DNA from 3 places in the Arthrobacter sp. NPDC056493 genome. Region 3 is predicted to be linked to each of the others. Evidence: riboswitches for the same ligand, from Rfam matches in the RefSeq annotation. Region 3 holds a riboswitch; each other region holds the start of a gene.
What was found. A riboswitch is a leader RNA that binds a small molecule or an ion and turns the genes downstream of it on or off. The one in region 3 is predicted to bind thiamine pyrophosphate.
Positions count from the first base shown of each region.

Region 1: linked by a shared signal. The riboswitch ahead of thiC (phosphomethylpyrimidine synthase ThiC) and the one ahead of ACFQ50_RS06585 (ECF transporter S component) in region 3 are both predicted to bind thiamine pyrophosphate.
Region 2: linked by a shared signal. The riboswitch ahead of thiO (glycine oxidase ThiO) and the one ahead of ACFQ50_RS06585 (ECF transporter S component) in region 3 are both predicted to bind thiamine pyrophosphate.

Region 1 covers NZ_JBHTSL010000061.1:7,294-10,265, forward strand. Annotated here, with positions in the region: gene thiC (phosphomethylpyrimidine synthase ThiC) at 1-1,777, opposite strand, end outside; TPP riboswitch at 1,773-1,880, opposite strand; gene ACFQ50_RS19910 (amidohydrolase family protein) at 1,916-2,972, shown strand, end outside.
Region 2 covers NZ_JBHTSL010000070.1:19,474-22,445, reverse strand. Annotated here, with positions in the region: gene ACFQ50_RS21345 (ferritin-like fold-containing protein) at 1-101, shown strand, start outside; gene thiE (thiamine phosphate synthase) at 115-816, opposite strand; TPP riboswitch at 844-963, shown strand; gene thiO (glycine oxidase ThiO) at 956-2,209, shown strand; gene thiS (sulfur carrier protein ThiS) at 2,249-2,485, shown strand; gene ACFQ50_RS21325 (thiazole synthase) at 2,491-2,972, shown strand, end outside.
Region 3 covers NZ_JBHTSL010000010.1:41,488-44,459, forward strand. Annotated here, with positions in the region: gene ACFQ50_RS06565 (DUF2975 domain-containing protein) at 1-429, shown strand, start outside; gene ACFQ50_RS06570 (helix-turn-helix domain-containing protein) at 429-635, shown strand; gene ACFQ50_RS06575 (DUF4235 domain-containing protein) at 651-914, opposite strand; gene ACFQ50_RS06580 (heme-degrading domain-containing protein) at 972-1,523, opposite strand; TPP riboswitch at 1,643-1,786, shown strand; gene ACFQ50_RS06585 (ECF transporter S component) at 1,859-2,479, shown strand; gene ACFQ50_RS06590 (ABC transporter ATP-binding protein) at 2,479-2,972, shown strand, end outside.

The DNA of each region.
Region 1 (2,972 bases), on a different contig from region 3:
CCGCAGCGAGGAATTCCTGGCTCTTCTCGCGCATGCCCTCCGCCATTTCGGCGAGGGCGGCCTGGGCTTCGGCCGAGCCGTACTCGTTCCGGATGTCCTGGCTGATCCGCATGGAGCAGAACTTGGGCCCGCACATCGAGCAGAAGTGCGCTGTCTTGGCGGGTTCCGCCGGCAGCGTCTCGTCGTGGAAGGACTCGGCGGTCACCGGGTCGAGCGACAGCGCGAACTGGTCGCGCCACCGGAACTCGAACCGGGCCTTGGACAGTGCATCGTCCCGCTCGTTCGCGCCGGGGTGCCCCTTGGCGAGGTCGGCGGCGTGCGCGGCTATCTTGTATGTGATGACGCCCGTCTTCACGTCATCCTTGTTCGGCAGGCCCAGGTGTTCCTTCGGCGTGACGTAGCAGAGCATGGCCGTGCCGTAGCGGGCGATTTCGGTGGCGCCGATGGCCGAGGTGATGTGGTCGTAGCCGGGGGCCACGTCCGTGACCAGCGGGCCCAGCGTGTAGAAGGGCGCACCCTTGCAGAGTTCCTGCTGGCGCTCAACGTTTTCGCGCACCAGGTGGAACGGGATGTGACCCGGCCCCTCGACCATGACCTGCACGTCGTACTCCCAGGCTCGCTGGGTCAGCTCGGCCAGGGTGTCCAGTTCGGCGAACTGCGCGGCGTCGTTGGCGTCCGCCGTCGCGCCCGGCCGAAGACCGTCACCCAGCGAGAAGGCGACGTCGTACTTGGCGAAGATCTCGCAAAGCTCGTCGAAGTGGGTGTACAGGAAGTTTTCCTGGTGGTGGGCCAGGCACCAGCCGGCCATGATCGAACCACCGCGGGAGACGATGCCGGTGACGCGGTTCGCCGTGAGCGGCACGTAGCGCAGCAGCACGCCGGCGTGGATGGTCATGTAGTCCACACCCTGTTCGCACTGTTCGATGACGGTGTCGCGGAAGATTTCCCAGGTGAGCGCGTTCGCTTCGCCGTTGACCTTTTCCAGGGCCTGGTAAATCGGCACGGTGCCGATCGGCACGGGGGAGTTGCGGATGAGCCACTCACGCGTGGTGTGGATGTCGTCGCCCGTGGACAGGTCCATGACCGTGTCGGCGCCCCACTGGGTGGCCCACTGCAGCTTGTCCACCTCCTCCGCGATGGAGCTGGTGACGGCCGAGTTGCCGATGTTGGCGTTGATCTTCACCAGGAACGCCTTGCCGATGATCATCGGCTCGGATTCCGGGTGGTTGATGTTGGTGGGGATGATGGCCCGTCCGGCGGCGAGTTCGCTCCGGACCAGTTCCACATCGCAGTTTTCGCGGAGGGCCACGAAGCGCATTTCCGGGGTGATGACGCCCTGCCGTGCGTAATGCATCTGCGTGACGGTCTTGCCTTCCGCCGCACGGCGGGGCACCGGCCGGGCGCCCTTCCACTCGGCGGAAGCCGCGCCGCGGCGCACGGCTGACTTGCCGTCGTCGAGCAGGTTCCGTTCGCGTCCGTCGTACGGCTCCGTGTCTTCGCGTGCCGCAATCCATTCCGAGCGGAACGGCGCGAGGCCCACCACCGGATCGCTGCCCGGACCCGCCGTGCGGTAAACCCGTAGCGGTTCGTTCTGGTCGCCGTTCGGTGAAGGCTCAAGGGCGATTTCCGTTACCGGCACCCGCAGGCCCTCGCCTTCGAGATAGGCCAGTGAATGGGATTTCAGCGACTGCGTGACGCTGCCGGCAGCACTACCGGCGGCTTCACTTTGGGCCGCATCAATCTGGGCAGGGATCAGCTGTGATTTCTGGGTGCTCAATTTACTGCTCACTTCCTTCGCCGGCATTACCCGGACAGGTTCAACGGTCGCAGGCTGCGCCAGCCTGATCTCAGCCCCTGCAGGGGCCCCCGTGTGGTCGTAGACGAAGCTACCACAGCTGCGGCTTAGGCTGGTGTCATGGCGCACATCATCGAATTCAGCGGATCCGTGCTCACTGCGGCGGATGAGGAACGCCGCGGGCTCTGGTCCGTGGACGGGAAGCTGACGTTTGATCCGCCGGGCCAGCGGCCGGACGCCGTTCTTGACGGCTGGGTCCTGCCCGGTTTCGCGGACGCCCACTGCCACATCGGATTGGGCCCGGGCGGTGCTGTGGAAGACGACGTGGCCTACGCCCAGGCCGTGACGGACCGCAACGCCGGCACGCTGCTGGTCCGCGACGCCGGGGCCGCCAGCGACACCCGGTGGCTGCAGCAGCGGGCCGACACGCCGCGGATCATCCGGGCCGGCCGGCACGTTGCACGGTCCCGCCGGTACCTGAGGAACTTCGCCGTGGAGGTCGAGCCGGAGGGCCTCGTGGAGGCGGTGCGCAAGCAGGCGCGGGAAGGGGACGGCTGGGTCAAGCTCGTGGGGGACTGGATCGACCGGACCGCCGGCGACCTCGCGCCGTCGTTCCCTGCCGCGGCCGTGCGGGACGCCGTCCGGGCAGCCCACGACGAGGGGGCCAGGGTCACGGCGCACTGCTTCGGGGAGGACACCCTGGATGACATGCTGGACGCCGGCATCGACTGCATCGAGCACGCCACGGGCCTGCTGCCCAGGCACATTCCGCGGCTCGTCGAGCAGCAGGTGCCGATCGTGCCGACACTGATCAACATCGCCACCTTCCCGGACATCGCCGCGCAGGCAGAGCCGAAGTTTCCGCGGTATGCGGAGCACATGCGCTCACTGTGGACCCGCCGTCGGGAGCGCGTCCTCGAAGCGTATGAGGCCGGCGTCGAAATTTACGCGGGAACGGATGCCGGCAGCGTGATCCGCCACGGCCGCATCGCGGACGAAATCCTTGAACTTCACGCCGCCGGACTGCCCGCACCGGCGGCGCTGGACGCGGCATGCTGGCGGGCGCGCCGCTGGCTGGGAGCCGACGGCCTGGCGGAAGGGGCGGCCGCGGACGTGGTGGTCTGCCGGGAGGACCCGCGCACCGTGCCGGAGACCATCCGCAGCCTCACGAATGTGG
Region 2 (2,972 bases), on a different contig from region 3:
GTGCCACGGACGCCACCGCACGGGAGCTGGTGCGGGGCATCACTGCCGACGTCGCGGAACACCATTCCCGGCGGATGGTCCAGCTGGGACTGAGCGGCTAAGCGGTTTCTCCGCCTAGGAAACGGCTGCCGGCGCCGTTGCGTCCAGGGCGTCGAGCAGTTCTTCCGCAGCGGCCGTGGGGTCTGCCGCCTCGGTGATGGCGCGCACGACGACGATCCGGCTGGCTCCGGCCGCCAGGACCTGCTCCACATTCGTGCGGTCGATCCCGCCGATCGCGAACCAGGGCAGCAGCAGGCCGCCGACCCGTTCCTCGTTCGCGGTGCGGACAGCCTCCGCTGCGTAGCGCAGCAGATCGAGCCCGACGGCGGCGCGCCCGGGCTTGGTGGGCGTGGCCCACACCGGACCCACGCAGAAATAGTCCAGGCCGCTGCGCCCGTGGGCGGCGGCGACGGCGGCGTCCACCTGATCCGTGCTGTGCGTGGACAGCCCGATCACGGTGGCGTCGTGCAGCAGCTTCCGGGCGGCGCGCAACGGCAGGTCCTTCTGGCCGATGTGGAACACCGGAGCGCCGGCGATGGACGCGATATCGGCACGGTCGTTCACGGCCCAGAGCCGTCCGTGTTTGCGGGCGGCGGCATGGACGATTTCCAGCAGCTCAAGTTCCTCGGCCGCTTCGATGCTCTTGTCCCGCAACTGGATGATGTCCACGCCGCCGGCAAACGCCGCGTCCACGAAGTCCGCAAAGTCGCCGCGGTCCTTGCGGGCGTCGGTGCAGAGGTACAGGCGGGCGGCGGTGTGGGCAGAGTGCTGGGTCATGGCAACCACCTTAGTTCCTCTAAACTGGGCAGGTACCGCGGGAGCCGTTACTGCTGTCATAAAAGGCGCAGGGCTGAGAGGGCGTCAGAGCCGACCGCTTGACCTGATCCGGTTAGTACCGGCGTAGGGAAGGATTTTCATGAACCCTGACATCAGTGGCGCGGAATGTGCCGCCACCAGTCTTGAGGCAGATGTCGCCGTCGTCGGCGGCGGCGTGGTGGGCCACGGCATCGCCTGGGAGGCACGGCGCTCGGGCCGGTCGGTGGTACTCATCGATGAAGCGCCCGGCAGCGGTGCAAGCTGGGCCGCGGCCGGCATGCTCGCTCCGGTCAGCGAACTGCATTACCAGGAGGAAGGGCTCCTGGAGCTGATGCTGGAGTCCTCCGCCAGGTGGCCGGAGTTTGCCGCCACGCTCAGCGCCGGCGAAGACGCGGGATACCTGACGACGCCGACCCTTGCGGTGGGTGCCGGTCCCGCCGACCGGCGCGCCCTGATGGACCTGCGGGACGTGCAGCGGACCCACGGCCTGGAGGTTGAACCGCTGACCATCCGTGAGGCACGGTCACGGGAGCCGCTGCTCAGCCCCGGGATCTCCTGTGCCCTGGACATCCCGGCAGACCATCAGGTGGATCCCCGCAGGCTGGTCCGCGCGGTTGCTGCGGAGCTGGCCGGCCATGGCCAGGAGATCGCGGCAGCGGACGGCTACGCCGTGCGCGAGCACGCCGCCGGCCTGCTCTGGGACGGCGGGAGGGTCTGCGGGGTCCGGCTGGCCGGCGGCGGCACCGTCAGGGCCACTGAGACGGTGGTGGCCAACGGCCTGGCCGCGGCGCAGCTGCAGAACCTGCCGGAGGGACTGCAGCTGCCGCTGCGCCCGGTCTACGGGGACATCCTCAGGCTCAGGGTCCCCGGACACCTGCAGCCCCTGCTCACCGCAACAGTCCGCGGTATGGTGCGGGGCGTTCCGGTCTACATCGTGCCGCGCCAGGACGGCACGGTGGTGGTCGGCGCCACGCAGCGCGAGGACGGCGTGCCGGGCACCAGCGCCGGCGGTGTCTACCAGTTGCTGCGCGACGCACAGGTCCTGCTGCCGGCAGTCGCCGAGCTCGAGCTCCTCGAAGCCACCGCGCGGGCGCGGCCGGGCACACCCGACAACGCGCCGCTGCTCGGCCGGGTGCCGGCCCGCGGGCAGGGGCCCGGGACGGACGTGGCCGGCCTCATCATTGCCACCGGGTTTTTCCGCCACGGCGTCCTGCTGACCCCGGCGGCGGCAGCGATCTGCCGCCAGCTCATGGACGGCATTCCGGACCCGCGCTGGGCCCACTTCCTGCCGGGCCGGTTTTCCCCCGGGCTCCCGGACCCGGTGGCAGCACTGTCACATTTGAGCCCCGCCTGATTTGATCCACGTCACATTTGACCCAAACAAGGAACCAGCATGAACATCACTCTGAACGGCATAGATCAGGTTGTGGGCGAGGGCGCCTCGGTCACCTCGCTCGTCAGCCAGATCACGGGGCGGCGCCTGTCCGCCAACGGGCAGGCCGCCGACGGCCAGCGACTCGGTGTGGCGGTGGCGCGCAATGCAGCCGTCGTGCCCCGCAGCCAGTGGTACAGCACCGCCCTCGCCGAGGGCGACGAGATCGAACTAGTCACGGCAGTCCAAGGAGGGTGAGCACGATGGCAGAAACATTGATTGAAACAGCAGACAGCCTGGTCATTGACGGGGTGGAACTGACATCGCGGCTCATCATGGGCACCGGAGGGGCTCCGAGCCTGGACGGTCTCGGCTCAGCGCTGGTCGCGTCCGGCACCCAGCTGACCACAGTTGCAATGCGGCGCTATTCGCCTGCGGAAACGGGCTCGCTCTTCCAGCTGCTGGTGGACCACAACATCCGCGTGCTCCCCAACACCGCCGGCTGCTTCACGGCCCGGGATGCCGTCATGACGGCCGAGCTGGCCCGTGAAGCCCTGGAGACCGACTGGGTCAAGCTCGAGGTCATCGCGGACGAGCACACGCTGCTGCCGGACGCCGTGGAGCTCGTGGACGCCACAGAGCAGCTGGTCAACCGGGGCTTCAAAGTCTTCGCCTACACCAACGACGACCCCGTCCTGGCACTCCGGCTCGAGAACCTGGGGGCCTCCGCCGTCATGCCGCTGGG
Region 3 (2,972 bases):
GCCTTCGGCCTGCTGGTGGTGTTCCAGACCCTGTCCCTGCCCGGGCAATTTGCCTACATGGCGGAGCAGAATCCGGCCGATGCGTATCTGAGGTGGCCGCTGACGGTCTTCGCCGTGGTGGAGGTGGCCTGCGTGCAGGTGGTGATCGTGAGCACCTGGAAACTGCTCACCATGGTCAGGCGGGACCGCATCTTCAGCAAGGCGGCCCTGGCCTGGGTGGACGCAATCGTGTGGGCAGTGCTCACCGCGTGGATCCTCCTGGCCGGCGTCTTCGTCTTCATCGTGCTGAACGCGGATGATCCCGGGGTGCCCATGCTGCTGACGCTGATGCTGGTCGGCGGCGCCGTCATCGGGCTGCTCATGGTGGTGATGCGCGCGCTGCTGCGGCAGGCCACGGCACTGCGGACCGACATGGAAGCAGTGATCTGATGCCCATCGTGGTGCGCATCGACGTCGAACTGGCCAAACGAAAGATGAGCGTGGGGGAGTTCGCCGACCGGGTCGGGCTCACGCCGGCAAATGTGGCCGTGCTGAAGAACGGGCGGGCCAAGGCCGTGCGCTTCAGCACGCTGGAGGCGATGTGCAGGGTGCTCCGCTGCCAGCCCGGCGACCTGCTCGAGTGGGTCGAGGACTGACGGGTGGGCCGGTGCCTAGACGATGTCCTGGGTCTTGGCGAACCGGGTGATGGCCCGCTGGGTGCCGCGGTTGGCCAGTACCTGGATGACCGCGCTGACCGACGCGGAGACGAGGGCAAATGTCAGGGCTGTGCGCAGCGTCGTGGGGACATCGTCCTTGTCACCCTTGGGAGGCTTCTGCCCCGTGACCTTTTCCCAGATGGTATCGACGGCCCTGGTGCCGGCGAACCCTGCCAGCAGGCTGATGCCCGTGCCAAGCAGTTTGATCAAGAGACTCATTCCGGAACTCCTCGCGTGGTGAACACTGGTCTTTCCCTAGCCTATCCGCATCAAACGCTAGCCCTGCCGCATGGACCGGTGGATTTCCCGCAATGCCTGCACCACGAGGTCGTGGTCCGCTTTCTGCGGCAGCCCGGAGACCGTGACCACGGCCACCACTCCCACATCCCGAACATAGATGGGGAAGGCTCCGCCGTGGGCAGCGTAGGTGGACTGGTCGAACCAGGCGTTCTCCTCGATCCGTCCGCCGCCTGCCCTGCCGCGAAGACCCACCAGCAGCGACGGCTCCTCATAGCGCACGGCAGTCCGCTGCTTGGCCCGGACCCAGCCCTCGTTGTCCGGGGTGGCACCCTCGAGTGCCACGTGGAACAGGACCTGTTGGCCCTTGGTGATATCGATGGCGATGGGCAGCCGGTCCTCCTTGCCGCGTTCAACCAGTTCCAGGCCGAGCGCCAGGGCATCGTCCTTGCTGAACCTCGGGAACTGCAGTTCGGCGATTTCACCCTCGATCTGACCGATCAGGGCTGCCAGGGATCCCGCCGGCTGGTCCTCGGCGGAATCGGGGTCAAAGGCGGGCAGGGCAGCGCTGCCGGAGTCCTGTAGCGTCATGGCCCCAATGTACTCCGGGCGGCTGTTCCGGCGGTGCGGCAAGACTTCTGGATTGTGACGGCGGCCCCGGGATTCCGGGCCCGCCGAGGTGTAAACTGGACCAGCCCACAAGGGCAGATTTATCACGACAGGGGAGCGCCGCCGTCGGGATGCAAAGGCAGTTGCCAGCGCAACCGTGGATGGGCGCTGAGAGTGCGGACAGCCGCAGACCCTCGAACCTGATCCGGCTAGTACCGGCGCAAGGGAGTCGAGTTCTCAGAGCGCCCGGCAGCAGGTGGCCCAGCCACCGGCAGCCGGGGGAACGCTTTCCCCTCCTGTTCCTCAGGAGGACCATTATGACAACTGCAGCAATCAAGAAGACCAGTTACAACTGGCGCGTGGCGGACATCGTGGTAGCGGCGCTCATCGCCGTTGCCGGCGGCGTGATCTTCTGGGCCTGGTCCCAGGGCGCCAACCTCATCTCCACCCCCGTCAACGCCGTCTACCCGCCCCTGAGCGGCCTGTACGCCGGCGGCTGGATGATCCCGGCGGTGCTGGGCATGCTCATCATCCGCAAGCCCGGCGCGGCCCTGTTCTGCGAAACGGTGGCGGCCACCGGCGAGCTCATCATGGGCTCGCAGTACGGCACCACGGTGCTGATCTCCGGTGTCCTCCAGGGCCTGGGCGCGGAGCTCGTGTTCGCCGCCCTGGTGTACCGGAAGTTCAGCCTCCCGGCTTCGCTGCTTGCGGGTGCCGGCGCGGGCCTGTTCTGCGGCCTGAACGACTCCTTCGCCCCGTGGGGCTGGAACATCGCCTACACCTCCGGCGACAAGCTCGCGTACATCGTGTTCTGTGCCATCTCCGGGGCGGTCATCGCCGGTGCCCTGTCCTGGATCGCCACCCGCGGCCTGGCCAAGACCGGCGTACTGAGTTCCTTCGCGTCCCGCAAGGCAGCCACGGAGCCCGTCTTCTCCTAATGCCCGGACAACACGACGGCGGCGTCCGCCCCGCCGCGGTACACGCCCGCGGCTGGGGCTGGCGCCACGCTGGCCGCACCAAACCCGCCGTCCACGCCCTGGACCTGGACATCCGGCCCGGCGAACGGGTCCTGCTGCTGGGCCCGTCCGGGGCCGGCAAGTCCACGCTGCTGCACGCCCTGGCCGGTGTGCTGGGGGACAGTGACTCGGGCGGCAGCCCGGCGGACGACGGCGGTGCAACCGACCGCGACGATGCTGACGAGAGCGGTGAGCTGCTCATCGACGGAGCACCGCCGCGTGCACAGCGCGGCCGCGCCGGCCTCATGCAGCAGGATCCGGAAACCCAGGTGGTCCTTTCCCGGCTGGGCGACGACGTCGCCTTCGGCGCCGAAAACCTCTCCGTACCCCGCGACGAGATCTGGCGCCGCGTGCACGAGGCACTGGACGACGTCGGACTGTCCCACCTGCCGCTGAACCACCCGACGTCGGTCCT